DNA from 3 places in the Phycicoccus sp. DTK01 genome. Region 3 is predicted to be linked to each of the others. Evidence: riboswitches for the same ligand, from Rfam matches in the RefSeq annotation. Region 3 holds a riboswitch; each other region holds the start of a gene.
What was found. Region 3 has a riboswitch for S-adenosylmethionine ahead of J3473_RS00145 (aminotransferase class V-fold PLP-dependent enzyme). Riboswitches for the same ligand answer to the same signal wherever they lie in the genome.

Region 1: linked by a shared signal. The riboswitch ahead of J3473_RS00630 (bifunctional o-acetylhomoserine/o-acetylserine sulfhydrylase) and the one ahead of J3473_RS00145 (aminotransferase class V-fold PLP-dependent enzyme) in region 3 are both predicted to bind S-adenosylmethionine.
Region 2: linked by a shared signal. The riboswitch ahead of J3473_RS00675 (homoserine O-acetyltransferase) and the one ahead of J3473_RS00145 (aminotransferase class V-fold PLP-dependent enzyme) in region 3 are both predicted to bind S-adenosylmethionine.

Annotation. Positions count from the first base shown of each region.
Region 1 covers NZ_BOPU01000001.1:143,162-152,375, forward strand. The annotation lists gene J3473_RS00605 (alpha/beta fold hydrolase) at 1-868, opposite strand, end outside; gene J3473_RS00610 (hypothetical protein) at 950-1,312, shown strand; gene J3473_RS00615 (hypothetical protein) at 1,305-1,763, shown strand; gene J3473_RS00620 (nitroreductase family deazaflavin-dependent oxidoreductase) at 1,790-2,224, opposite strand; gene mgrA (L-glyceraldehyde 3-phosphate reductase) at 2,238-3,287, opposite strand; SAM riboswitch class IV at 3,372-3,484, shown strand; gene J3473_RS00630 (bifunctional o-acetylhomoserine/o-acetylserine sulfhydrylase) at 3,565-4,932, shown strand; gene J3473_RS00635 (hypothetical protein) at 5,005-5,295, shown strand; gene J3473_RS00640 (hypothetical protein) at 5,289-6,467, shown strand; gene hrpA (ATP-dependent RNA helicase HrpA) at 6,489-9,214, shown strand, end outside.
Region 2 covers NZ_BOPU01000001.1:156,643-165,856, reverse strand. The annotation lists gene J3473_RS00695 (DUF58 domain-containing protein) at 1-1,195, shown strand, start outside; partial or broken gene J3473_RS19790 (transglutaminaseTgpA domain-containing protein) at 1,192-2,742, shown strand; gene J3473_RS00685 (RNA polymerase sigma factor) at 3,541-5,067, opposite strand; gene J3473_RS00680 (universal stress protein) at 5,313-5,702, opposite strand; gene J3473_RS00675 (homoserine O-acetyltransferase) at 5,732-6,889, opposite strand; SAM riboswitch class IV at 6,906-7,017, opposite strand; gene J3473_RS00670 (DUF4192 domain-containing protein) at 7,103-8,227, opposite strand; gene J3473_RS00665 (YkvA family protein) at 8,358-8,729, opposite strand; gene J3473_RS00660 (EcsC family protein) at 8,762-9,214, opposite strand, start outside.
Region 3 covers NZ_BOPU01000001.1:23,298-32,511, reverse strand. The annotation lists gene J3473_RS00155 (NADH-ubiquinone oxidoreductase-F iron-sulfur binding region domain-containing protein) at 1-994, shown strand, start outside; gene J3473_RS00150 (ferredoxin) at 991-1,209, shown strand; gene J3473_RS00145 (aminotransferase class V-fold PLP-dependent enzyme) at 1,229-2,587, opposite strand; SAM riboswitch class IV at 2,628-2,741, opposite strand; gene J3473_RS00140 (amidohydrolase) at 2,825-4,483, opposite strand; gene J3473_RS00135 (ABC transporter permease) at 4,480-5,373, opposite strand; gene J3473_RS00130 (ABC transporter permease) at 5,370-6,305, opposite strand; gene J3473_RS00125 (spermidine/putrescine ABC transporter substrate-binding protein) at 6,298-7,521, opposite strand; gene J3473_RS00120 (ABC transporter ATP-binding protein) at 7,545-8,708, opposite strand; gene leuS (leucine--tRNA ligase) at 8,861-9,214, opposite strand, start outside.

The sequences.
Region 1 (9,214 bases), 120 kb from region 3:
TCTGCGCGATGGCGTCGACGATCTCGACCCGGCGGGAACGCGGCAGGTCGTGCCCCATGTCGGGGAACATGAGCAGCCGCGAGCCCGGCACGGCCTGCGCGGTCGCGATGCCGCCGCTCGGCTGCACGAGGCGGTCGGCGAGGCCGTGGACGACGAGCGTCGGCACGTCGACCTCGCGCAGGCGCTCGGTGCGGTCGGGACTGTCGAGGATGGCCAGCAGCTGGCGCACCGTGCCGATGGGGCTGACGCTGCGCCGCACCGCGGCCCGCACCTGCGCCGTCATCTCCTCCTCGTCGAAGAGCGGCCCGGCGATGACCCGCCACCCCTCGACGCCGAGGCGCACCGCCTCCTCCTCGTCGGTCGGCCGCGGCTGCGTGAAGGACATCGCCATCGTCGGCAGGAGCCGCGGGTGGACGCGCCCGTGCCGGCGGCTGCCGGTGTTGGACATGATCGAGGTGAGGCTGAGGACCCGCTCGGGGTGGTCGATCGTCAGCTGCTGCGCGATCATCCCACCCATCGAGGCGCCGACGACGTGGGCGGCAGCGATGCCGAGGTGGTCGAGGAGAGCGGCCGCGTCGTCGGCCATGTCGGCGAGCAGGTAGTCGGCCCCGCCCGAGCCCGGCCGCAGGAAGCTGCGGACGACCGCCGCGCGCGGCGGGGGAGGGCCCGGCGTGAAGCTCGACAGGCCGATGTCGCGGTTGTCGTGCCGCACGACCCGGAAGCCGCGCGCCACCAGGCCGTCGACGAGGTCCTGCGGCCAGCCCACGAGCTGCGTCCCCAGACCCATGACGAGGAGCATCGGCACCCCGTCGTCGGGCCCGTCGACCTCGTAGGCGATCTCCACGTCACCGAGCTGCGCCGTTGCCATGTCCGCAGTGTCGCACCCCGACCCGGGCGCCGGCACGGGCACCCGCGCCGTCGTGGACGGCGGCCCGTCTAGCATGAGCCGGTGATCGCAGCGCTGACGTACGTCGTCGTGGGCCTCTCGGTGGTCCTCTGCGGCGCGGCGGTCGTCTACGCCGTCCGGGACCGCCTCATCGACGACCTGCTCCTCGGGATCGCGGGGCTGCTCGAGCTCGCGCTGCTCGTTGTGCTCGTCGGTGGGCTCGTCGGCAGCGGGCACGTCACCGACTCGGCCGAGCGGGCGACGTTCATCGCCTACCTCGTGAGCCTGCCGGTGATCCCGCCGGGCACGGCGTTCCTCGCCATCAAGGAGAAGTCCCGCTGGGCCATGGGCTCGATCGCGGTCGGCGCGTTCGCCGTCGGCGTCATGTCCGCCCGGCTCGCCCAGATCTGGATGTCCTATGACTGACCCCGCCCCGCGCGACCGCCGGGCCCTCGGCGGCCCCGGCGTGCTGCTCGTCGTCGTCTACGGCGTGCTGGCGCTCGCCGCCACCGGGCGCTCGGTGCTCCAGATCTCGGAGTACTTCGACCGCGCCCCGCTGGCCTACGTCCTGTCGGCGCTCGCGGCGGTCGTCTACCTGCTCGCGACGTGGTGCCTCGCCCGCGGTGGCCGCTGGGTGCGCGTCGGCATCGTCGCGTGCGCGGTCGAGCTCGCCGGCGTGCTGCTCGTCGGGCTCGCGTCCTACCTCGACCCGTCGGCCTTCCCCGACAAGACCGTCTGGTCGCACTTCGGCCAGGGCTACGGGTTCGTGCCGCTCGTCCTGCCGGTGCTCGGCCTGCTGTGGTTCCGCCGCGTCGAGCGCGGCGCCCGGGCCGACGCGGCCGCCCACGAGCAGGACGTCGCCCCGACCTCCGACTGAGCCGGTGGCGGGGCGACGTCGGCGCCTCAGGCGTCCTTGCGCTCCAGCAGCAGGACGGGGATGAGGCGGTCGGTCTTGGTCTGGTACTCCGCGTACGGCGGGTAGGCGGCGACGCAGCGCTCCCACCACTCCTCGCGCTCGGCGCCGTCGATCTCGCGGGCCACGGCCTCCCAGGACTCGGTGCCGTCCTGGAGGGTGAGGTTCGGGTCGGCGAGGAGGTTGCCGTACCAGACGGGGTGCTCCGGCGCGCCGCCCTTGCTCGCGACGGCGGCGTACGTGCCGTCGTGCTCGACGCGCATCAGCGGGACCTTGCGCACCGCGCCGGTCTTGCGGCCGCGCATCGTCAGCATGACGACCGGGCGGTCCATCACGCTGACCGAACGGGTGTCGCCGGTCTCGTCGATCTTCTCGACCTGCTCGCGCACCCAGTCGGAGGGGGAGGGGATGTAGTCGTCGCTCATGTTCTCTCTCAACTCACTTGTCGCTCGAGGTCTTCCAGAGGTTGATGCCCGTGTCCTGGGCGTGCTTGTCGATCTTCGCGAGCTCGTCCTTCGTGAACCTCAGCTTCTTGACGGCGTCGAGGCTGTCGTCGAGCTGCTCGACCGAGCTCGCGCCGATGAGCACCGAGGTGACGCGCGGGTCGCGCAGCGCCCACGCGAGGGCCATCTGCGCGAGGGTCTGGCCGCGGGTCTTCGCCAGCCGGTCCAGGGCGCGGATGTGCTTGAGCGCGGTGTCGGTGAGCAGCGCGGGGTCGAGCGACTTGCCCTGCGCCGCACGCGAGCCCTCGGGGATGCCCTTGAGGTACTTGTTCGTCAGCATCCCCTGGGCCAGCGGGGAGAAGGCGATGCAGCCGACGCCGGTCTCGCCGAGGGCGTCCAGCAGCCCCTCCTCCTCGATCCAGCGGTTGAGCATCGAGTACGACGGCTGGTGGATGAGCAGCGGCGTGCCCATCGCGCGGAGGATCTCGACGGCCTCGCGGGTGCGCTGCGCCGAGTAGGACGAGATGCCCACGTAGAGCGCCTTGCCGGCGCGCACGAGGGAGTCCAGCGCCCCGCAGGTCTCCTCGAGCGGGGTCGTCTCGTCGAAGCGGTGGCTGTAGAAGATGTCGAAGTAGTCCAGGCCGGTGCGCCGCAGCGACTGGTCGGCCGAGGCGGTGACGTACTTCCGCGAGCCGCCGCCCTGGCCGTAGGGGCCGGGCCACATGTCGTAGCCCGCCTTGGAGCTGATGACGAGCTCGTCGCGGTAGGGGCGGAAGTCGCGGGCGAAGAGGGTCCCGAAGTTGCGCTCGGCACTGCCGTAGGGCGGGCCGTAGTTGTTCGCGAGGTCGAAGTGGGTGACGCCCCGGTCGAACGCGCGGCGCAGGATCGCCTGCTGGCGCTCCAGCGGCACGTCGTCCCCGAAGTTGTGCCACAGGCCCAGGCTGATGGCGGGGAGGTCGAGCCCGGAGCGGCCGGTGCGGCGGTAGGGCATCCCGGCGCGGTAGCGGCCCGCGGCGGCCTTGTACTCGTCGGCGTGGAAGGTCATGGGGTCATCCTGCCCCGTTCGTGGGGTGAGACGGGGCGGGGGAGGGGGCTGACCGCGGGCGGGCCCGTGCGTATCCTGACGGCAGGTCATGAGCGCCAGCGCCAAGCCCCGGCTCGCTGGCCGGCAACCCTCCTCCGCGGTGGGGTGCCCCGGGTGAGGACCAGGCGTGCGGCACCCGTCGCGCGCAAGCGCGGGAGCCCCTGGGCACCCCGCCGAGCACACGTCCGCGTGCGCCCGGCCCGCCGGTCGGTCGCACCCACGAGTCAGGAGCGAACCGATGACCGACCCGTCCCAGTGGGGTTTCGAGACCCGCCAGGTGCACGCCGGCCAGCAGCCCGACAGCGCCACCGGCGCCCGGGCCCTGCCGATCTACCAGACGACGTCGTACGTCTTCAACGACACCGCGCACGCCGAGAACCTCTTCGCGCTGCGCGAGTTCGGCAACATCTACACGCGCATCATGAACCCGACGCAGGACGCCGTCGAGCAGCGCATCGCTGCGCTCGAGGGCGGGGTCGGGGCGCTGCTCGTGGCGTCCGGGCAGGCCGCGACGACGCTCGGCCTGCTCAACATCGCCGAGGCCGGTGACCACATCGTCTCCAGCGCGGCGCTCTACGGCGGCACGGTCAACCTGCTGAAGTTCACCTTCCGCAAGCTCGGCGTCGACGTCACCTTCGTCGAGGACCACACCGACCCGCAGGCCTGGCGCGACGCGGTGCGCCCCAACACCAAGGCGTTCTTCGGCGAGACGATCGCCAACCCCAAGGCCGAGGTCCTCGACATCGAGGCCGTCGCCGCGGTCGCCCACGAGGTCGGCGTGCCGCTGGTCGTCGACAACACCATCGCGACGCCGTACGTCATCCGGCCGCTGGAGTGGGGCGCCGACGTCGTCATCCACTCGGCGACCAAGTACCTCGGCGGGCACGGCACGTCCATCGCCGGGGTCATCGTCGACGGCGGCACCTTCGACTACACGAAGGACCCGGAGCGCTTCCCCAACTACAACACCCCGGACGAGAGCTACCACGGGCTGCGCTTCGGCCCGGACCTCGGCGTCGGAAGCCCCTTCGGCGCGAACCTCTCGTACATCCTCAAGGCGCGAGTGCAGCTGCTGCGCGACCTCGGCGCCGCCGTCTCGCCGTTCAACGCCTTCCTCATCGGGCAGGGCATCGAGACCCTCAGCCTGCGCCTGGAGCGCCACCTCGAGAACGCCCGCCGGGTCGCCGAGCACCTGGAGCAGCACCCCCAGGTCGAGTCGGTGCGGTGGGCCTCGCTCGACAGCAGCCCGGGGAAGGCGCTCGCGGACAAGTACGCGCCGCTGGGCGCCGGGGCGGTGCTCGCGTTCGAGATCCGCGGTGGCATCGAGGCCGGGCGCCGCTTCGTCGAGGGCCTGTCGCTGCACAGCCACGTCGCGAACATCGGCGACGTGCGCTCGCTCGCCATCCACCCGGCGTCGACGACGCACAGCCAGGGCGGGGACGAGGACCGGCTGGCCGCCGGTGTCACGCCCGGTCTCGTGCGCCTCGCGGTGGGCATCGAGTCGGTCGCCGACATCCTCGCCGACCTCGACGCCGGCTTCGCCGCGGCGGCCGGTGACGGCTCCGGGGACGCGGCGCCCGAGCTCGTCGGGGCCACGCAGGGCTGAGCGACCCTCCCGCCCGCCGGGGCCTGTGGAAAACCCGGCGGGCGGGACGCCGCCCCCGCCTAGCGTCGGGGCATGACGACGTACCGGGTGGATGCACCGAGCGTGCTGGAGGTGGGGGAGCGCCTGCTCGACCTCGCTGAGTCGCTCGCGCTCATGAGGGACCCCGCGGCGGACCGATGGGCGTTCGGGCCCGGCCGCAGCGGCGCCGCGCTCGAGGATCTGCTCGGCGGGTGGCGGCACGCGCGACTGCGGGTGGCGGACGCGCTGACCGTCCTCGGCGAGGCGGCCGGGACGGCGGGGGGCGCCTATCTCGACCTCGAGGCGGGGGTCTCGCGCGGCCTGCGGGGTGGCCCGACGTGGTGATGTCGCTGGGCCCGGTCGAGGGGTCGGCGGAGGGGGTGCGGGCGGTCGCCTCGACGTGCGACGCGACCGGTCGGCGGCTCGCCGACACGGCGGCCGACCTCGCCCGGCTGCGCGACGGAGCGGTCTGGGACGGGCCCGCCGGCGAGGCCTTCGGCGCCCGGATCGGGACGGCGCCGGCCGTGCTCGAGCGCGCGGCCCACCGCTTCCTCGGGGCGGTGGCCCCGCTGCGCGCCTACGCGACGGTGCTCGAGGAGGAGCAGGCGGTGGCGCAGCACGCGGTCACCGCGCACGGCGACGCGTGGGACGCCCATCGGCTCCTCGAGGAGCGCGCCGTCGCCCTCGTCGGGGCCGGAGCGACCGAGGTGGACCCCGTCCTGCTCGCGGTCCGTCGGGCGCAGCAGGACGAGATGGCCACCGTCCTGCGTGCCGAGTGCACGCACGCGGCGGCCCTGGACCGGCTGCGTTCCGCCGACGCCCGCTGCGCCGGCGTCCTCGGGGCGCTCGCCGACGACGACATCGGCGACTCGGCGCTCTACCGCGCGCTGCGGCAGGCGAGCTCGGTCGGCCACGGTGTCGGGATGCTCGCCGCGCTGCCGACGCGGGTCGCGCCGCCGCTGGCGGCCGCCGGGGTGGTCGGCGAGGGCGTCGGGACGCTCGCCGACGGGGTGCTGCTCGTCGGGTACGACGAGGGGAGCGCGCGGGACGTGGGGGTCGCGGCCGGCGCGTGGGTCCTCGGCCTCGCCGGGCAGTCGTTCACCACGGCGGCGAAGGTCGGGACGGTCGTGGGCCCGGACGGCGTGGCCGTGGCCAGGACGCTGGGCACCCAGGAGCGCATCCTCATGGGGGCGGGCCAGACGGCGCGGACCCGGCTGCAGGACGCCCGGGTCCGGCTCATGCTGGCGCCTCCCACGGTCGCCCACGCGGCACCGTCCGCGTCGGTGGTCGCGGGAGGAGCCGCGGCCCGGCTGCGGGCCGCCGGTGTCCGGGTGGTCCGGGCGAAGGTGGCCGCCGCGGGACGCGAGCTGCGGCTCGTGCGGGCGGGCGGGGCCCGGACGGTCGGGCTCTACACGGCCGGGGTGAGCCTGCACGCGACCCGGAAGGCCCTGCCGCACGTCGTCCCGCAGGAGCGCGCACCCCAGCGGCAGGGGACGTCCGGTCGGAGCCCGCGGTGAGGGCGACCTATCCTGTCGGGCATGCCTGCCCGCACCGAGACCGCGCTCGAGGCGGTCGCCGCGGCGGAGCTGCACTACCCCGAGCACCTGCCCGTCGTCGCCGCGCGCGAGGAGATCCTCGCGGCCCTGCGTGACCACCAGGTCGTCGTCATCGCCGGCGAGACCGGGTCGGGCAAGACGACCCAGCTCCCGAAGATGTGCCTCGAGCTCGGCCGCGGGGCGGGGGGCCGCCAGGTCGGGCACACCCAGCCGCGGCGGATCGCGGCCCGGTCGGTCGCGGAGCGCATCGCCGAGGAGATGGAGGTCGAGCTCGGCGGCACCGTCGGCTACCAGGTGCGCTTCGGCGACCACAGCAGCGACGCGACGCGGGTCAAGGTGATGACCGACGGCATCCTGCTCAGCGAGATGCAGCGCGACCGCGACCTGCGCCGGTACGACACGATCATCATCGACGAGGCGCACGAGCGCAGCCTCAACATCGACTTCATCCTCGGCTACCTCAAGCAGCTGCTGCCGCGGCGCCCCGACCTCAAGGTCGTCGTCACCTCGGCGACGATCGACCCCGAGCGCTTCGCCCGGCACTTCGGCACCGACGAGCGCGGCGACGTCGTCCGCGAGGTGCCGGTGCTCGAGGTGTCCGGGCGCACCTACCCCGTCGAGGTCCGCTACCGTCCGCTCGTCGAGACGACCCCGGACGGCAAGCACGTCGTCGAGGAGCGCGACCAGGTGACCGGGGTCGTGCAGGCCGTCGAGGAGCTGTGGACCGAGGAGCCGCCCGCACCGGACGCGACCGACATCCTCGTGTTCTTCTCGGGGGAGCGCGAGATCCGCGACGCCGCCGACGCGTTGAACGCCCTGAAGCTGCCGGGCACCGAGGTGCTGCCCCTGTTCGCCCGGCTGTCGTCGGCCGAGCAGCACCGGGTCTTCCGCCGTGGCGGCGGGCGCCGGATCGTCCTCGCCACCAACGTCGCCGAGACCTCGCTCACGGTGCCCGGCATCGGCTACGTCGTCGACACCGGCACCGCTCGCATCTCCCGCTACAGCCAGCGCACCAAGGTGCAGCGGCTGCCGATCGAGCCGGTCAGCCGGGCCAGCGCCGCCCAGCGCGCAGGCCGCTGCGGCCGCGTCGCGCCCGGCGTCTGCATCCGCCTGTACTCCGAGGAGGACTTCGAGGCGCGGGACGAGTTCACCGAGCCCGAGATCCAGCGCACCTCGCTCGCGGCGGTCATCCTCCAGATGACCTCGCTCGGCCTCGGCGACGTCGCGCGCTTCCCGTTCGTCGACCCGCCGGACGCCCGCCAGGTCGCCGACGGCGTCCGCCTGCTCGAGGAGCTCGGGGCGTTCTCCACCGACGAGCGCGGCCCCGGTCGGCACCGCGGGCGCGCCCGCCGGCTCACGGCCACCGGCCGCACCCTCGCCCGGATGCCCCTCGACCCGCGGCTGGCCCGGATGGTCGTCGAGGCCGGCCGGCTCGGCTGCACCCGCGAGGTGCTCGTGCTCGTCGCCGCGCTGTCGATCCAGGACCCGCGCGAGCGGCCGGTCGACAAGGAGGCGCAGGCCGACCAGCAGCACGCGCGCTTCAAGGACGAGCGCTCCGACTTCGCCGCGCTGCTCAACCTCTGGACCTACCTCAAGACGCAGCAGAAGGAGCTCTCGCACAGCGCGTTCCGGCGGATGTGCAAGAACGAGTACCTGCACTACCTGCGCATCCGCGAATGGCAGGACCTGCACGCCCAGCTCCGGCGGGCGACCCGGCAGGCCCGCATCGACCCCGAGCTCGCGACTGCCGCCAAGGGCGAGGACCCCGACTGGGACACCGTGCACAGGGCGCTGCTCGCCGGCCTGCTCTCGCACGTGGGGGTGCGCGACGAGGTCAAGCGCGAGTACCTCGGCGCCCGCGGAGCCCGGTTCGGCATCAGCCCCGGCTCGACCCTCTTCCGCCGAAAGCCCGAGTACGTCATGGCCGCCGAGCTCGTCGAGACCTCGCGGCTGTGGGCGCGGACCGTCGCCACCATCGACCCCGAGTGGGCCGAGGAGGCCGGCAGGCACGTCGTCACGCGCACGGTCAGCGAGCCGCGCTGGAGCCGCAAGGCCGGCGCCGCCGTCGCGACCGAGCGCGTCACGCTGTTCGGGGTTCCGCTCGTCACCGACCGCACCGTCCAGTACGCCCGGATCGACCCCGAGGCCGCACGCGAGATCTTCGTGCGGTCGGCGTTCGTCGAGGGCGACTGGGAGCCGGTGCACGACTTCTGGAAGCGCAACCAACGCACCCTCGCCCGCGTCGCCGAGCTCGAGGAGCGGGCGCGCCGCCGCGACATCGTCGTCGACGACGAGATCGTCTTCGCGTTCTACGACAGCCGGATCCCGCCGGACGTCGTCACCGAGCGGCACTTCGACCGCTGGTGGCGCGGCGAGCGTCGCCGCCGCCCCGACCTGCTCGACCTCACCGAGGACGTGCTCACCTCCGACGCGGGGGAGTCGGTGTCGGCGAGCGACTACCCGCGCACCTGGCGCCAGGGCGACCTCGCGCTCGACGTCACCTACCAGTTCGCGCCCGGGCAGGCCGCCGACGGCGTCACCGTGCACGTCCCGGTCGCCGTCCTCAACCGGGTCACGGCCGACGGGTTCGACTGGCAGGTGCCCGGGCTGCGCGACGAGCTGGCGGTCGCGCTCGTCCGCTCGCTGCCGAAGGCGACCCGCGTGCACTTCGTCCCGGCGCCCGACCACGCCGCCGCGGCGCTGCGCGA
Region 2 (9,214 bases), 130 kb from region 3:
CGCGGCGGGCGTGCTCCTCGGCCAGCACGACGTCACCCGCATCGGCGTCCTGCTCCTCGCGCTGACGGCCGGCTCGCTCGTGCTCGTGCGCCGGCACGGCCTGCGCCTGGAGGTCACCCGGTCGGTCGAGCCGGGCCGCGTCGCCATCGACCAGCGCTCGGTCGTCACGCTGCGGGTCCGCAACCTCGAGCCCTCGCCGACGCCGGTGCTCATGGCGGAGGAGGGCATCGACTACGCGCTCGGCGACCGGCCCCGCTTCGTCATCGCGTCGATGCGCGGTGGCACGACGCAGGAGGTGCAGTACAGCGTCCGCTCGCACACCCGCGGGGTCCACCACCTCGGTCCGCTGCGTGTCCGCGTCCGCGACCCCTTCGGCCTCACGCTGCGCACCGCCGCCGTCAGCGGGCACGCCGAGGTCGTCGTCCTCCCCCGCGTGCTGCCGTTGACGGCCGGGCGCTCGCTCGGCCGCGGCATCGGCAGCGAGGGCTCGATCCCCCACATGGTCGCGCTGCACGGCGAGGACGACCAGACCATCCGCGAGTACCGCGACGGCGACGACCTGCGGCGCATCCACTGGCCGGCCACGGCGCGCACGGGCGAGCTCATGGTCCGCCAGGAGGACCGCCCGGCCAAGCGGCGCGCGGTCGTCCTCGTCGACTCGCGCACGGCGGGGCACGGCGGCTCGGGCCGTTCGGGGTCGCTCGAGTGGGCGGTGACGCTCGCGGCGTCCGTCCTCGTCCACCTCGTCGACGGCGCCCACGCCGTCCACCTCCTGACCGCCGACCCGGGCGACGACACCGGGGTGCGCCACGACGACACGGTCGACGGCGGGCTCGACGCCCTCGCCCGGGTGGGCCTGGGCACCGACGACGGCACCCGCGCGGTGCTGCACGCGGCGAGCGGCCTGACCGGCCAGGGCGGGCTCGTCGTCTACGTCGGAGGACCCCTCTCCGACGACGACGCGCACACCCTCGCCGCGCTGCGCCAGCCCGGGTCCACCGGCGTGGCCCTCGTCGTCGACCCGACCCGCTTCGGCCGCACCGCCGGCGGGGAACGGCCCACCGAGGGCGGCGCGGCGGCGACGGTCGCCACGCTCCAGGGCTCCGGCTGGCTCGCGTCCGCCGCCGACGCCGGCACCGGGCCGGCCGAGGCGTGGTCCGGGGCCGTCTCCACCACCCTGGCGGGGGCCCGATGACCCGCGCCAAGCCGCTCGAGACCCTCCTCGTCGCCCTCACCGCGCTCGCGGTCACCCTCCCGCTCACCGACCTCTTCGCGCCCACCGGCGACTGGTTGCGGCCCAGCCTCGTGCTCGTGCTCCTCGTCGCGCTGACCGGCGCGGCCCTGCGCGCCCTCACCGTCGCCCGGCCGCTCGTCGTCGCCGGGCAGGTCCTCGTGCTCACCGAGGCCGTCGCGCTCCTGCACGGCCAGGGGCACCTGTGGGGAGGGCTCGTCCCCACCCCCGAGACCGGCCGGGCCCTCGGGGTCCTCCTCGACCAGGCGTACGGCACGGTCACCGCCTACTCCGCCCCGGCGCCGTCAGACCGCGGCGTCGTGCTCGCGGTGAGCCTGCTCGTCGGCCTCGCCGCGCTCGTCACCGACGCGATCGCGGTCACGTACCGCAACCCGGCGCTCGCCGGCATCCCGCTGCTCGCCGCCTTCCTCGCGGCCGCGACGAACACCTATGCCGGTCTCGCCGCCTGGTACCTGCTGCCCCCGGCCGTCCTCTGGCTGGCCCTCGTCGGGCGGCAGGGCGTGCGGACGCTGCGGGCGTGGGGCGGGCTGGCGGCCGAGGGCCACCGCGACGCCGACCCGGGGACCTCCTTCGCCACGACCGGACGCGTCGTCGGGGCGCTGGCCCTCGCCGCCGCCGTCGTCGTGCCGGCCCTCGTCCCGCACCTGCCGACGACGTTCATCGCGGACGGCCTGGCCCGCGGGGACGGGGGTGGCAACGGCGGCGCCGTCCGGCTCTCGACGAGCATCGACATCGCCCGCGACCTCGCCGACCGCTCCACCGACCCCGTCATCACCTACCGGACCTCGGCCGACGAGCCGGAGCCGCTGCGCGTCGGCCTGCTCGACACCTACCGTCGGGGACGCTGGGTCGACACCGACGACCCGGCCTACGTCCCGCCGGACGGCCAGCTGCCGGGGGCGGGGGCCGCTCCGGACGTCAAGCGGACGACCGAGCGCATCGAGGTGCTCTCCTCGTCGGTCGCGCCGCCGCAGGTCGCCCTGCCGGCCAACCCGGTCGGGGCCCCGTTCGCCCCCGGGACGTGGCAGGTCACCTCGGGCGGCGTCGTGGAGCTGACCCAGCCGGTCGGCGAGTACACCGTCGAGTACACGAAGCTGGCGCCCGAGCCGGAGCAGTTCGGCACGACGGTCGAGGGGGCCGCCCCGAACCCCGAGGACCTCGTCGTCGACCAGCGGGCGCAGTCCGCCGTGCGCGAGGTGCTCGACCGCGTGACCGGCGACGGCGACACCCCGCTCGAGGTCGCGACGAGCATCCAGGACTACCTGCGCGGCCCGGACTTCACCTACTCCGAGGACCTCGTCGAGGACACCGCCCAGGGGGCCGCGGCCGAGGAGCCGCTCGTGCGCTTCCTGCAGACCAAGCGCGGCTACTGCGTGCAGTTCTCCAGCGCAATGATCATGATGGCGCGCGAGAGCGGCATCCCGGCGCGGATGGCCGTCGGCTTCCTCCCCGGCACACCCGACGGCAGCGAGCGGGTCGTGCGCGTCAACGACGCGCACGCGTGGCCCGAGCTGTGGTTCCCCGAGCTCGGGTGGGTGCGCTTCGAGCCGACGCCCGGTGTGCGCAGCGGCCTGCCCCCGACGTGGACCCGCGACCGGACCGACGCGACGAGCACGGCCGCCCCGTCGGCCTCGGCCGGCGCGTCCTCCACGCCGTCCGCCTCGGCGGGCCCCTCGCGCGACGTCACGGCCGAGGACCCGCAGGACACGGGCTCGACGACCTCCGCCACCGGGCCGCTCGACCTCGTGAGCCGCCACCTGACGAGCCTGCTCGTCGTCCTCGGGGTGCTCCTGGCCGCGGCGCTGCTGCCGGCCGGCGCGTGGTGGGCGCGCCGTCGGGCCCGCGCCCGGGCCCGCGACGACGCCGAGCGGGTCGAGGCCGAGTGGCAGTCGCTGCTCCTGCGGCTCGGTGACGTGGGCCTCGTGCCGACCGACGGCGCGACCCCGCGCCAGGCCTCGCAGCAGCTGGGGCGCGCCGCCTACCTCACCCCGGAGGAGGACGCCGCCCTCGACCGGGTCGTCGACGCGCTCGAGCGGGCCCGTTACGCACGGCCCGGCGCTCCCCTGCCCGACGTCACCGAGGACGCGCGCACGGTGTGGCGCGCGGCCCTCGGCCGCCGCCGGCGCGGTGACCGGCTGCGGGCGCTGCTGCTCCCGGCCGAGGGGCGCCGCCAGTGGGCGAACGCCCTGCGCCTGCCGGGGCGCCGTCGCGACGACGACGCCGTCACGCCCGACCGCGAGCCCGCCTCCCGGGTGGGAGGCGGCCCCGTCGTCGTGGTGCGGCGGACCTCAGTCGAGGTAGTCGCGCAGCGCCTGGCTGCGGCTCGGGTGGCGCAGCTTGCTCATCGTCTTGGACTCGATCTGGCGGATCCGCTCGCGCGTCACGCCGTAGACCTTGCCGATCTCGTCGAGGGTCTTCGGCTGGCCGTCGGTCAGGCCGAAGCGCATCGAGACGACACCGGCCTCGCGCTCCGAGAGGGTGTCGAGGACGCTGTGCAGCTGCTCCTGGAGGAGCGTGAAGCTCACGGCGTCGGCCGGGACGACCGCCTCGGAGTCCTCGATGAGGTCACCGAACTCGCTGTCGCCGTCCTCGCCGAGCGGGGTGTGCAGCGAGATCGGCTCGCGGCCGTACTTCTGGACCTCGACGACCTTCTCGGGCGTCATGTCGAGCTCCTTGGCCAGCTCCTCCGGGGTGGGCTCGCGCCCGAGGTCCTGGAGCATCTGGCGCTGCACGCGGGCGAGCTTGTTGATGACCTCGACCATGTGCACCGGGATGCGGATGGTGCGCGCCTGGTCGGCCATCGCGCGGGTGATCGCCTGGCGGATCCACCACGTCGCGTAGGTCGAGAACTTGTAGCCCTTGGTGTAGTCGAACTTCTCGACCGCCCGGATGAGGCCGAGGTTGCCCTCCTGGATGAGGTCGAGGAAGAGCATGCCGCGGCCGGTGTAGCGCTTGGCCAGGCTGACGACGAGGCGGAGGTTGGCCTCGAGGAGGTGGTTCTTGGCCTTCTTGCCGTCCTGGGCGATCCACCACAGCTCGCGCTTGAGCTTCATGTCGATCTTGGCGCCGGAGTTCAGCTGCTCCTCGGCGAACAGGCCGGCCTCGATGCGCTTGGCGAGCTCGACCTCCTGCTCGGCGTTGAGGAGGGCGACCTTGCCGATCTGCTTGAGGTAGTCCTTGACCGGGTCGGCGGTCGCGCCGGCGGTGACGACCTGCTGCGCCGGGGCGTCGTCGTCGTCGTTGGTCATGACGAAGCCGGCGTCCTCGGTCTCGCCCTCGGGCTTGGCGGCCGTGGCCTCGCCGGTCTCGTCGGCGGCCTCGTCCTCGGTGGCCAGCTCGTCCTCGAGGTCGACGGGCGCGTCCTGCGCGGGGGCCTCGGTGGCGGCGGCCTTCTTGGCCGTCGTCTTCTTCGCCGGGGCGGCCTTCTTCGCGGGCGACGCGGCGGCCGAGGCGGCCTTCTTCGTCGTCGACGCGGCCGCGGTCTTCTTGGCCGCGCCGTCGGTGGCGGCGGCCTTCTTGGCGGCCGGCTTCGCGGCGGCCTTCTTCGTCGTCGCCGTCGAGGTCTTCTTCGCGGTGCGGGTCGCGGCCGCGGCGACACCGGCGGTGTCGTCGTGGCGGACCTCGATGCCCTGGTCACCGAGGGCGCGCAGGACGACGCGGCCACGAGCCGGCGTGACGTCGGCGGCGCGCATCGCCTCGGCGACCTGCGTCCCGCTCACCGACCCGTTGGTCCGCCCCGCACGCACGAGGTTCTGGAGCGCCTCGTGGGCGAACTCGGGGGGGAGGGTGCTCGGTTCGGAGGGCTTCGAGGACACAGGCGACACCGACTACCTTTCGTCGCGGGTAACCGCTGGACCGGGACACGAAGGAGCCGGTGCTGCGGTGGTGAGGGTCCGGGGAGTGGCGCTCCGGCTGATCGGTTCGACCCCATCCGGCCCGGTGCGCTCTACCATTATAACTTTGCTCGACCGCTTCGCCCACATCCACCCGGTCGGACGCCGGCACGACGCACTGCCACAGCGCCCGTCGGGGCGCTGCGGCACAGCGGAACCGGGCCGGATCAGCCCTTGACGGCGAGCACCGCGCACGGCGCGTCGAGCAGGATGCGCTGCGCGTTGGAGCCGAGGATCAGCTTGCCGACGGGCGTGCGGCGCCGCAGGCCGATGACGATGAGGTCGGCGCCGGTCTCGTTCGCGACCGCGATGAGGTCCTCGGCGGGCTCGTTGCCCCGCACGAGCTGACGCACCTCCATCTCGGCGCCGGCGGCCTTGATCTCGTCGGTGGCCCGGCGCAGCTCCTCCTCGGCGGAGCGCGCGGTCTCGTCGTCGAGGCCTCCCCGGTGGGAGTTGATGACGACGAGTCGGCTCCCCCGCCCCTTCGCCTCCTCGACCGCGCGAGCCAGAGCGGCCCGCCCCTCCTTCGTCGGGACGAAGCCAACGACGATCGTCACGATGTCCTCCTCGGCGCTGCTGCGGTCAGTCAGTCGACCGTACCGCAGGGCGCGTCGGGTTCAGCCGCAAGCACGGCGCGGATGAGCGCCCCGACCTGCGCGACCTCCGTGAGGAAGCCGTCGTGACCCTGGTCGGACTCGATCGTGCTCGACCGGGTGCCCGGCCGGGCCCGCACGATGTCCTCCGACAGGCGCACCGGGTAGAGGCGGTCGGTGCTGACGCCGGCGACGTGGAGCAGGCCCGGGAACGCGCGCAGGGCGGCCGCGACGCCACCGCGCCCGCGACCGACGTCGTGGCTGTTCATCGCCTCCGACAGCACGAGGTAGCTGTTGGCGTCGAACCGGCGCGCCAGCTTGGTCGCGTGGTGGTCGAGGTAGCTCTCGACGTCGTAGCGCCCGCCGCCGCCCAGCGGGTCCTCCCCGGCCCGCGGCCGACGGCCGAACCGCGCGTCGAGCTCGCTCTCGTGCCGGTAGGTCGTGTGCGCGATGCGCCGGGCGATACCGAGCCCGGTGACCGGCGCGCGTCCGGTGTCGTAGTAGTCGCCGTCCTGGTAGTCCGGGTCGTGGCGGATGGCGAGCAGCTGCGGCTGGCACCACGCCACCTGGTCGGCGGTGGCCGCGGCGGTCGAGGCGAGGACCAGGGCACGCCGTACCCGGGCGGGGAACGAGGTCGCCCACTCCAGGGCCCGCATCCCGCCCATCGAGCCGCCGAGCACGAGGGCCCAGGCGTCGATGCCGAGGTGGTCGGCCAGGGCCGCCTCCGCCGCGACCTGGTCACGGATCGTGAGGAACGGGAAGCGGCCGCCCCACGCTCGCCCGTCCGGTGCCGTCGAGGAGGGGCCGGTGCTCCCCTGGCAGCCGCCGACGACGTTGGCCGCCACGACGAACCAGCGGTCGGTGTCGAGCGGCGCCCCGGGACCGACGAGCCCCGGCCACCAGCCCTCGGTGGGGTGCCCCGGCCCGGACGGACCGACGACGTGGCTGTCGCCCGTCAGCGCGTGCTCGACGAGGACGGCGTTGTCACCCTCCGGCGACAGGGTCCCCCACGTCTCGTAGGCGAGGGTCACCCCGGGCAGGACGCCCCCTCGCTCGAGCGGCAGGTCGCCGACCGCCGCGAAGCGACGGTCGCCGACGGGGTCGCCGGGACGCCAGACGGCGCCCGTCGACCGGGTCGGGGTGGCAGTCATCGATGGGACTCCTCGGCACTCGCGCTTGCCGCGGGGGCTGTGCCGCGGCCGGGTCATCACCCGGGGCACCCCACCGCGAGGAGGGTTGCCGCCCAGCAAACCGGGGTTTGGCACTGGGACTCATGACCTGCCCCGATGGTACCGGGAGGCGCCGACGGGTACCGGTGTTCGTCCGACAGACGAACACCGCTCCTCCACCGGCCCGGTGCGCGTTCACCCGGCCCGCCCGAGCCGTCCGGCGACCGTCGCGTCCCCACCGGCCCGCGTCAGGGTCTCGGGGCGCAGCCCGTGCTCGACGACCCCGGAGAGGAGCTGCGCGAGGCGGTAGCCCGGCTCCACCCGCAGGGCCCGCTCGAGGGCGGCGCGCGCCACGGCGCCGTCGCCGAGCTGCCAGGCGAGCTGCGCCGCCGTCGTGCACACCGCCGCCGCGTCGTCCGGCCGGTCGTCGGGGACCGCACGGGCGAGCGCCAGCAGGCGTTCGAGCAGCTCGTGGCGGCCCTCGGTCCCCCGCGGGACGTGGACCCACGACCCCATCCCCGCCCAGCGCGGCAGGTGCCGCTCGAGCAGGGCGACCACCACCGCGTCGAGCAGGCCACGGGGCACCACCCCCGGTGCGACCCAGGCGATCAGCGCGTCGCGCAGGCCGATGTCGCGCAGTCCCTCGACCGCCCGCGCCAGGACCTCCGGCGGGGGCTCGAGGCGGGGACGGCCGACCGCGTCCGGCCGGGCGAGCACGAGCGCCCAGGCCCGCACCGCCTCGCGCCGCACGCGGGCGCTGCCCCGGCGGGACCGGCGGTCGAGCGCCGGGAGCGGGAGCCAGGCCCCGACCGCCGACGCGCGCTCCGCGTCGGGGGCGACGAGGCCGTCGACCGCGGCGCGGTCGGGCAGGGGCGCGAGGCCGCGGGCGACCAGCTCGGCCACCGCCGGCACCGCGTGCGGGGCCGGCAGCACCACGCCCTCGCGCGGGCAGCAGGCCCGCTCGCAGACCGGCGAGTACCGCCGTCCCCCGCGCACGACCGCGACGTCGGCCACCTCGGCGCCACGCGACTCGAGGGCCTCGAGGAGCGCGAGCAGCAGGGGGTCGCAGGCGCGCTCCTCGTCCTCGTAGCCGACGAGGAGGACCGGCCCCGCGAGCTCCCGCCGCAACGGCCCGAGGACGGCCTCGACCGTGTCCTCGACGTGGTCCTCGGGTGGGAGGTCGACCCGGGCGACGAAGTGGACCCGGCGCCGGTGGTCGAGGGCGACCGCCACGACGCTGCGCGTCGGGTGGTAGCCGAGCTGGTAGGGCAGGACGGCGAGCAGCTCGTCGGGCCCGTGGACGGTCGTGGTGTCGCTCATGCGACCACGCTGCCGCCGCGGGAGGCCGGTGCGACAGGGGCCGCCGGCGATCTGTGGACGACGGACCTCCACGGCCCCGCCTGTGGACGGCCGGCCCCGTGCCGCTCAGGGGACCGTGCCGGTCACCGCGTCAGCGGACGACGTCCCCCGGCACCGTCTGCGGGCCGCGACCGGTCTCGCGCTCCCACTCGAGGAACTTCTCGGTCTCCTCGACGAGCGTCGTCGCGACCCAGCCGAGCACCATCGCGTCGTCGGCGAGGCCGAGCACGCCGAGGACCGCCTCGGGCAGCAGGTCGACGGGCGAGACGACGTACGCGGCGCCGGCCGCGACGAGGCCGAGCTTGCCCATCGAGGTGCCGGTGTACTCGCCGGAGCGGATCGCGGTCACCATCCGCGGGACGGCGGAGGCACGCTCCCCGAGCGAGGGGCCGCCGTCCTTCGTCGCGAGGCGGATGGCGCGCCCGAGGGCGCCGACGTAGGCGAGGGTGCGGGCCTTGGCCATGGGTTCCTCCTGGGGTCGCTGGGGTCGCGGGGTCAGGCCGGGCCGATGCGCCCGGCGACCGCCGGGAACTCGCGCTTGGCGTCGCTGGCGAGGCGGCGGAGCAGGACGACGTCGACCCCCGCGCCGACGACGCCGCCGACCACGGGGACGCCACGGCCGAAGCGCGAGAGCACGCCCTTGCCCGAGCTCGCGACGAGCTTGAAGAACACGCCCTTCTTGACGACCATCGCGGCCGGGCCGGGCAGGCGCTGGGCGGCGAGGTTGGCGAAGCCGCCGACGGGGGCGGCGACCCCGGCCTTGGCGAGGAGGTCGTCGGCGTCGGCGCCCGCGAGGGTCAGCAGCACCGCGGCCCGCACCTGCGGCTGCGCGATGTCGTGGCCGCGCACGCGGGCGATGGCCGCGGTCATCCGCGTGGCGAGGGCGTAGTACGCGACGACGTTGGCGGGCAGGGCGATCGGCAGCGTGACGAAGCCACCGAGGCCGGT
Region 3 (9,214 bases):
CGAGGGCGAGCCCGCGAGCGCCAAGGACGAGGCGCTGCTCGGCATCGCGCCACACCTCGTCCTCGACGGCGCCGAGCTCGCGGCCCGGGCGCTCGGCGCCCGCCGGGTGCACGTCGTGACCTCCGAGGACCGTCCCCTCATCGGCCGGTCCGTGCTCGACGCCATCGGCGAGCGCGGCGACTCGCGCGTCACGTGGACCACCCACATCGCCGAGGGACGCTTCGTCGCCGGCCAGGCGCGGGCCGTCCTCGAGCTGATGGCCGGCCGCCCCGGGCTGCCGGTCACCGCGTGGGCGCCCGAGGCCGTCGACGGTCACAAGGGCCGACCGACGCTGCTGTCCAACGCCGAGTCGTGGGCGCACCTCGCGGCCGCCGCGCTCGTCGGCCCGCGCCGCTACGCCGAGCTCGGCACCGCCGACGAGCCGGGCACGACGCTCCTCACCCTGACCCGTCCCGCCGACCACCGCGGGCGCATCGACGTCGCGACGGTCGTCGAGGTCGAGCACGGGGCCCGCGCGTGGCAGGTGCTCGACGCGGCCGCGCTCGCCGCGCCGCTGCTCGTCGGCGGCTTCCACGGCGCGTGGCTGCACCCCCGCGACCTGCCCTCCCTCACCTGGTCGCAGGCGCACCTGCGCTCGCTCGGGGCGAGCCTCGGCGCCGGCGCGGTCGTCTCGCTCGCCGACGGGTCGTGCCCGGTGGCGCGCACCGCGCAGTGGACGAGCTATCTCGCCGACGAGACCGCCGGCCGCTGCGGCCCCTGCCGCAACGGGCTGCCCGCCCTCGCCGAGGAGATGCGCGGGCTCGCCGAGGGCGCCGACACCCGGCGCCGGGTGCAGGAGCTGACCGGCCTCGTGACCGGGCGTGGGGCGTGCGCGCACCCGGACGGCACCTCGCGGCTCGTCCGCAGCCTCCTGACGACGCTCGCCGACCGCGTCGACGAGCACCTGCTCGGCGCGTGCGGCTGCACGGCCGACGTCCCGGTGAGGGTCGCATGAGCGCCCCGACGCCGGAGGCCGGCCACGAGCTGCGCGTCGACTGGCCCGACTGCCGCGCCCGCGGGCTGTGCGCCGAGCTGCTGCCCGAGCGGATCGCCCTCGACGAGTGGGGCTACCCGGTCGTCCTCGGGCCGGTCCCGGAGGACCAGCTGACGCTCGCCCGCGAGGCGGTCACGGCCTGCCCGCGGCGCGCGCTGCACCTCGTGCGCCGCTGAGCCGCACCCCGACCCGGGTTCACCAGGGCAGCGGCGCGTCGAGGTCGCGCGGGTCGTCGGCCGGCACCCAGCCCCGCCCCGGCTCCTCGACGTACTCGACGCCCGGCCCGTCCGTCGCGAGCGCGGCGACGGCGGCGAGCAGCCGCTCGACGTGCTCGTCGGTCGTCGCGAGGCCGGCGCTCGCGCGCACGGCGGTCACCGCGCCGTCACCGTCCCGGGCCAGGAGCGCGTCGACGAGCCGGTGCGCGCAGAACTTGCCCGCCCGCACCCCGATGCCGTGCTCGGCGGACAGCGCCGCCGCGACGAGGTGGCTGTCGAGGCCGTCGACGGTGAAGGCCGCCACCGGCACCCGCGGGTGGTCGGCTCCGAAGAGCGAGTGCACGCGCACGCCCGGGATGCCCGCCAGCCCCTCGAGCAGCCGGGCCCCGAGCCGCGCCTCGTGCGCCTCGACCGCCGCCCGGTGGGTGCGCAGCGCCGCGCACGCGGCCGCCAGCGCGACCGCCCCGAGGACGTTCGGGCTGCCGCCCTCGTGGCGCGCCGCGCCCGTCGCCCACGTGACGCCGTCCGCCGAGACCGCCGCGCTGGCCCCTCCACCAGCGAGGTGGGGCTCGGCGGCGTCGAGCCAGTCGGCCCGCCCGACGAGGGCGCCGGCGCCGTAGGGGGCGTGCAGCTTGTGCCCCGAGAACGCGACCCAGTCGACGTCGAGCGCGGTGAGGTCGACCGGCCGGTGCGCGACGAGCTGCGCGGCGTCGAGGAGCACCCGGGCACCGTGCCGGCGGGCGACGGTGACGACGCGCTCGACCGGCCACAGCTCACCGGTCACGTTGGACGCCCCGGTGACGACGACGAGCGGGGTCGGCCCGCCCGCGAGGCCGGCGAGCGTCGACACGAGGCGGCCGAGCGCCTCCTCCGGGGAGGCGGGCACCGGGAGCCGGTGCGTCGCGGCGGCCGGCCACGGCAGCAGCGAGGCGTGGTGCTCGGTGTCGAACACCACGACGGGCGTCCCCGGCGGCAGCGCACGGGCGAGGAGGTTGGTCGCCTCGGTCGTGGTCCGCACGAGGACGACGAGGTCGTCGGCGCGAGCCCCGACGAAGCGCGCGACCTCGTCGCGGGCGGCCTCGTAGTGGGCGCTGGTCACCCGCGAGAGCCATCCGGTGCCGCGGTGCACCGAGCTGTAGGTGCGGGTGGCGGTCGCGACCGCGCGGACCACCGACTCCAGCGCGGGGGTGGAGGCGGCGTGGTCGAGCTGCGCGTACTCGACGAGCGCCCCGGACACGACGGGCACGGGGTCGGGCGCGACGACGGCGGGGAGGGACCGGGTCAGCGGGGAGGGGCCGGCGTGGCCGGCGGCGACGAGGGCGGTGTGGTGCGTGGACATCGGGGCTCCTGAGGGCCTCGTGGACCCTCGGGACGCCCGGGATCCGCGCTTGCCGACGCCGCTGCGGCGCCGACCAGGTCGTCACCCGGGGCACCCCACCGCGGAGGAGGGTTGCCGGCCAGCGAGCCGGGGCTTGTCACTGGCACTCATGACCTACGCCGACGAGTGTGACGAACGCGCCCGCGACCCGTCATCCCGGGTCCACGACGTGGGACGGCCCCGCTGCTCCGGGTGGCCTCAGGCGTCGTCGGCGGCGTGCACGCGCCGGCCGTCGACGAAGGTCTGCAGCACCCGCGTGGCCCCGATCTCCTCGGGCGGCCCGGCGAACGGGTCGCGGTCGAGGACGACGAGGTCGGCGAGCGCGCCCTCCCGGATGCTGCCGGTCCCCTCGTGCCGGTTCACGAACGCGGAGCCGGCGGTGTACGCGGTGAGCGCGGTCGCGAGGTCGAGCCGCTGCTCGGGCAGGAACACCGGGTGCTCCGGCTCGCCTTCGCGGTGGGCCTCGGGGATCTGCCGGGTCACCGCGACGTGGATCGCGGCGAGCGGGTCGGCGGTCGAGACGGCCCAGTCGGAGCCCATCGCGAGCGTGGCCCCGGAGCGGTGCAGGTCGCCGAACGGGTACTGCCACGAGGTGCGCGGCTCGCCGAGGAAGGGGATGGTCAGCTCGACCATCTGCGCCTCGAGCGCGGCCCAGAAGGCCTGGAGGTTGGCGACGACGCCGAGCTCGCGGAAGCGGTGGACGTCGTCGGGGTGGATGACCTGGACGTGGGCGATGTGGTGGCGCGCGTCGCGGCGGCCGTTGGCGGCGATCGCTCCCTCGACGGCGTCGAGGCACTCGCGCACGGCGCGGTCGCCGATCGCGTGGAAGTGCAGCTGGAAGCCGGCGGCGTCGAGCTGCACCGCGGCCGGCAGCAACGTCTCGACGGCGACGAACGAGATGCCCGAGTTGTCGGTGTACCGGCCGTGGCCGTCGCAGTACGGGTCGAGCATCGCGGCGGTGAAGTTCTCGGGCACGCCGTCCTGCATGATCTTGACGCTGGTCGCGCGGAACCGGTTCGTGGACAGGGCGTCCCGCCGCTCGATGATGTCGGGCACCTGCTCCAGCCCGGTGTTGCGGTCCCACCAGAGCGCGCCGACGACGCGGCCGGTCAGCCGCCCGGACTCGTCGGCCGCCCGGTACGCCCGCGCCGGGTTCCCGCCGTCTCCGTAGTCGCCGATGATCGCGTCCTGCCAGGCCGTCACGCCGAGCGCGTGCAGGTGCGCCTGGGCGCGCAGCAGCCCCTCGAGCCGCTCGTCGTCGGTCGTCTCCGGGGCGATGCTGCCGACGAGGGCCATCGCGCCCTCGTGGAGCGTGCCGGTCGGGTGGCCGTCGGCGTCGCGCTCGATGCGCCCGTCGCGCGGGTCGGGGGTGTCGCGGTCGATGCCGGCCCGCCGCAGCGCCGCCGACGACACCCACGCGCCGTGCCCGTCGCGGTTGGGCAGGAAGGCCGGCCGGTGGCCGACGACCGCGTCGATGGCCGCCGCGGTCGGGGTGCCCCCGGGGAACGCGGCCATCGACCAGCCGGCGCCGAGCACCCACTCCTCGTCGGGGTGCTCGCGCACGTAGCGGGCGATCCGCTCGAGGTAGGCGTCGGCGCTCGAGAGCTCGGTGAGGTCGCAGCGCAGCATGTCGACGCCGGCCCACACCGGGTGCACGTGCGCGTCCTGGAAGCCGGGCAGGAGCATCCGGCCGCGCAGGTCGACGTGCTCGGTCCGCGAGGTCGCGAGGTCGAGCACCTCCTCGTGCCCGACGGCGACGACTCGCCCGTCGTCGACGGCGACGGCGGTCGGGCGCGAGCGCACCGCCCGCGACGTGAAGACCGGTCCGCCGGAGAAGACCATGTCGACCACGGTCATCCACCTCCCATGGTGCGTGCGATGTCGGTGGCCGAGTCGCCCGAGCGCCGGAGCACCCACGCGACGAGACCGAGGGCGAGCAGGGTGAGGACGAGCATCACCGTCGAGACGGCGGCGATCTCGGGGCGCAGGCCGGAGCGCAGCGCCGACAGGACGTAGACCGGCCACGGCGTCGTGCCGGAGACCTGGACGAACGCCGAGACGATCGTGTTGTCCAGGCTGAGCGTGAACGAGAGCAGGTAGCCCGCGAGGACGGCCGGCATCGCGAGCGGGACGGTGACCCGCCGGAAGGTCCGGCCCGGCGGCGCGTAGAGGTCGCCCGACGCCTCCTCGAGCGACTCGTCGAGCCCGACGAGCCGGGCCCGCACGATGTACGCGACGACCGCGGTCGAGAAGAGCGAGTGGCCGACGACGAGCCGGACGATGCCGCCGTCGAACACCGTGAGCCCGGCGTCCGACCCGAGGTAGACCAGCCACGGCAGGAGCGAGACGGCGTCGACGATCTCGGGCGTCACCGAGACGAGCAGGAGCAGGCCGATGAACCACCACGTCCACCGCCCGGGCCGGCGCGCGAGGGCCACCCCGGCCATCGTCCCGAGCAGCGTCGCCAGCAGCGAGGACAGCACGGCCACCTGGAGCGACACGACGACGGCGCCGCGGACGGCCGGCCGGTCGAGCAGGGCCCGGAAGGAGCCGAACCCGAAGTGGTCCCAGGCGATGAGGAGCCGGCCCTCGTTGAACGAGTAGACGACGACCACGACGATCGGCGCGAAGAGGAAGAGCAGGACGAGGACGCCGACGACGGTGAGGGCGCGGTCGGTCCACGAGCGCGGTCGGGGCGCGGGCGGTGGCGGGTCGTCGGGGCGTGCCTCGCGGACCTCGGTGCTCACGCGACCTCCTCCAGGACCAGACGGTGGCGCGCGCGCAGCGGCAGCCCGACGAGCCACACGAGCCCCGCGATGACGGCGACCGTCAGGGTGATGACGACGACGAGCACGACGGCCATCGCCGACCCGAGCGCCCAGTTCTGCGCGGTCTGGAACTGGCTGGCCACGAGCTGGCCGACCATGTTGCCCTTCGCGCCACCGAGCACGGTCGCCGTCACGTAGTCGCCCATGAGCGGGATGAAGACGAGGACGGTCCCGGCGACGATGCCGGGGCGCGCCAGCGGCAGCGTGACCCGGGTGAAGGTGCGCCAGCGGTTCGCGCCGAGGTCCTTGCTCGCCTCGCGCAGCGGCCCGCCGACCCGGTCGAACGCGACGAACAGCGGCAGGATCATCAGCGGCAGGTAGTTGTAGACGACGCCGATGAGCACCGCGCCGCGCGTGTAGAGGACGTCGAGCGGGCCGTCGGTGAGGTGCAGGCCCTGCAGGAGGCCGGAGAGCCAGCCCTGCGGCGCGAGGATGACCTGCCACCCGATCGTGCGGACGAGGAAGTTGGTCCAGTACGGGACCATGACGAGCGCGATGAGCAGCCCTCGGCGGTGCGGCGGCGCCTTGACGGCCATCCAGTAGGCGGCCGGCATCCCGACGACGAGGCAAAGGAGCGTCCCGGCCACGCCAACCCACAGCGTGTTCTGGAAGGTCGCGAAGAAGGTGGGCGACAACGCCTCCCGGTAGCGGTCGAGCGAGAGGACGTCGTTCGCGTGGGTGCCGAACAGGCCGGGCTTGTAGCCGAAGCTGAACCACACGACTGTGCCGATCGGCACGACGAAGAACAGCACGAGCCACAGGCCGGCCGGCAGGGCCAGGGCGAAGCGCGGGGCGCGCAGCCGCCGGGTCGTCGGGGTCGGCGGCGGAGCGGCGAGGGCGCCGTCAGGCACCGGCCGCCGCCTTGGCCTTGTTCCAGATGTCGACCGTGCGCTGCTGGGCGTCGTTGACCTCGCCGGTCTTCATGGTCGCGATCTGCTCGGGGGTGAAGAAGACCATGTCGAGCATGTCGAACCCGGCCTTCTTCGCGCTCTCCTCGATGTCCTTGGCGCCCGTGTGGTAGCCGATGTAGTCGACGTTCTTCAGCTGGTTCTCGGGGGTCAGCACGTAGTCGATGAACGCGTGCGCCGCCTCGGGGTGCGGGGCGCCGGCGGCGATCGCCCAGTTGTCCATCCACAGCTCGGTCGTCGGCGACCCGAGCACCCACTGCCACTTCTCGGGGTCCTTGCTGTTCTGGATGCCGATCCGCGCGTCGCCGTTCCAGCACTGCATGAGCCACTGCGTGCCCTGCGGGATGGCCTGCCCACCGGGGTAGGAGTCGAAGGCCGCGACGTGCGGGGCGAGGGTGTCGACGACGAACTTCTCGGCGGCGTCGATCTGCGCGGAGTCGGTGGTGTTCCAGTCGATCCCGTTGGCCCAGTAGTAGATCCCGGTGATCTCGGCGGGGTCGTCGAGCAGCGAGACCTTGCCGCTCGCCTCCTTGGTCGCGCAGTCGGCGAAGTCGGTCCAGGTCTTCAGCTCGCGGGTGATCTTCGTGCGGTCGTAGACGAACCCGGTGGTCCCCCACGCCTTGCAGATCGAGTAGTTGTTGGCGGGGTCCCATGCCTGGCCGAGAAACTGCGGGTCCATGTGCTGCAGGTTGGGCACGAGCTCCTTGTTGATCGGCGCGAGGAGCCCGTTCTGCACCATCTGCGGGATGAACGCGCCGGTCGGCACGACGATGTCGTAGCCGCCGGTCCCCTTGCCGGCGACGAGCTTCGAGATCAGCTCCTCGTTGGAGCCGAACGAGTCCGTCGTGATCGTCGGGCCCTTGTCCTTGGTGAACGCCTCGAGCACCTCGGGGGCGTCGTAGTCGCCCCACGAGTACATCGAGATCGAGGCCTCGAACGGCCCGCCGGTCGCGACCTGGCTCGGCGGTGCGGCGGTGGGCACGGACGTGGCGTTGCCCCCGCCGCCGGTGCCGCCCCCTCCCCCGCCGCACGCGGAGAGCAGGCCGGCTCCCCCGGCGGCCGCGAGGCCGAGCAGCCCGCGGCGGGTCAGCTCGCGCCGGATGCGGGGCACGGCGGAGGTGTGGGCGAGGATGCGCAGGGGCTGCTCGGGACGGCTCATCGGGGGTCTCCTCGTGGTCGGGCTCAGCCGGCGTGCCCGTCGGGCACGGAGGTCGGGGGCGGCGCCGAGTGCTCGCCGTCGTGCGGGAACAGGTGGACGTCGTCGGTCTCCCAGCGGCACCAGGCCGGGTCGCCGACGCCGAGACGGGGGGCCGCGGGGGTCGGCACACGCACGAGCAGGGTGTGCCCGCGGCCGGCGTCGACGAGGAACTGCCGGGTCTCGCCCTGGTGCGCGACGCCGATCACGGTGCCGCGCAACCGGTTCTCGCTCGTCCCGTCCGGCTCGCTGCCCAAGAGCCGGACGAGCTCGGGGCGGACGGCCACCCGCACGCGCTCCCCCGGCCGCACCGGTGCGCCACGGGTCGAGCGGACCGGGCCGAGGTCGGTCTCGACCGCGCCGGCGTCGGTGACCCGCCCGTCGAGGAAGTTCTGCTGCCCGACGAAGCCCGCGACGTACGCGGAGACGGGCGCGGAGTAGATGGCGTCGGCGTCGCCGAGCTGCTCGACGCGCCCCTCGCGCATGATGGCGATGCGGTCGCTCATCGACAGCGCCTCGCCCTGGTCGTGCGTGACGAAGACGAAGCTGATGCCGAGGCGCGACTGGAGCAGCTTGAGCTCGACCTGCATCTCCTCGCGCAGCTGGCGGTCGAGGGCGCCGAGCGGCTCGTCGAGGAGGAGGACGCTCGGCCGGTTGACCAGCGCCCGGGCGAGCGCGACGCGCTGCTGCTGCCCGCCGGAGAGCTGGGTCGGGCGGCGGTTGGCGTAGCCGCGCATCTGCACCATGTCGAGGGCCTCGGCGACCTGGCCGCGGATCTCGGCCTTGGGGGTGCGCTTCTGCTCGAGGCCGTAGGCGACGTTCTCGGCGACGGACATGTGCGGGAAGAGCGCGTAGGCCTGGAAGACGGTGTTGACCTGCCGGCGGTGCGGCGGCACGCCGAGGACGCTGCGCCCGTCGACGAGGATGTCGCCGGTGTCGGGGTGCTCGAAGCCGGCGATCATCCGCAGCGTCGTCGTCTTGCCGCAGCCGGAGGGCCCGAGCAGCGAGAGGAACTCGCCGCGGCGCACCGTGAGCGTCAGGTCGTCGACCGCGGCGACGTCACCGTAGAGCTTGCTGACCCGGGTCAGCACGACGGCGTCGTGCGCGTCCGCCGGGGCGGGGGGTGCTGCGGTGGTCGCCGGTGTCGTCACGTGTCGTCGCTCCTCGCGCGGGTTCCGGCGATTCAACCGGACCCGACGCCGGTTCGCAACGGTTGCGCGTGACGATCATGTTTCGATCCGTCGAACGACCGCCGCGGCGCCACGGAATCCGCAGCGCCGCGGCGGTCACCCGCCGACCGAGGTCAGGCGGGGACGACGTTGACGAGCTTCGGGGCGCGGACGATGACCGTGCGCACCCCGTTCTCGAGGCTCGCCTGCACCTTGGGGCTCGCGAGGGCGAGCTCGCGCAGGGCGTCCTCGGTGATGTCGCTCGGCACCTCGAGGCGGTCCTTGACCTTGCCGCGCACCTGGACGACGCAGGTCACCGTGTCGTCCACGAGCAGCGACGGGTCGGCGACCGGGAAGGGCTCGTGCGCCAGGGACCCGTCGTGCCCCAGCCGCATCCACAGCTCCTCGGCGAGGTGCGGGGCCATCGGGGCGACCATGAGCACGAGGGCCTCGGCGGCCGCGCGCGGCACACCGCCCTCGAGCTTGGT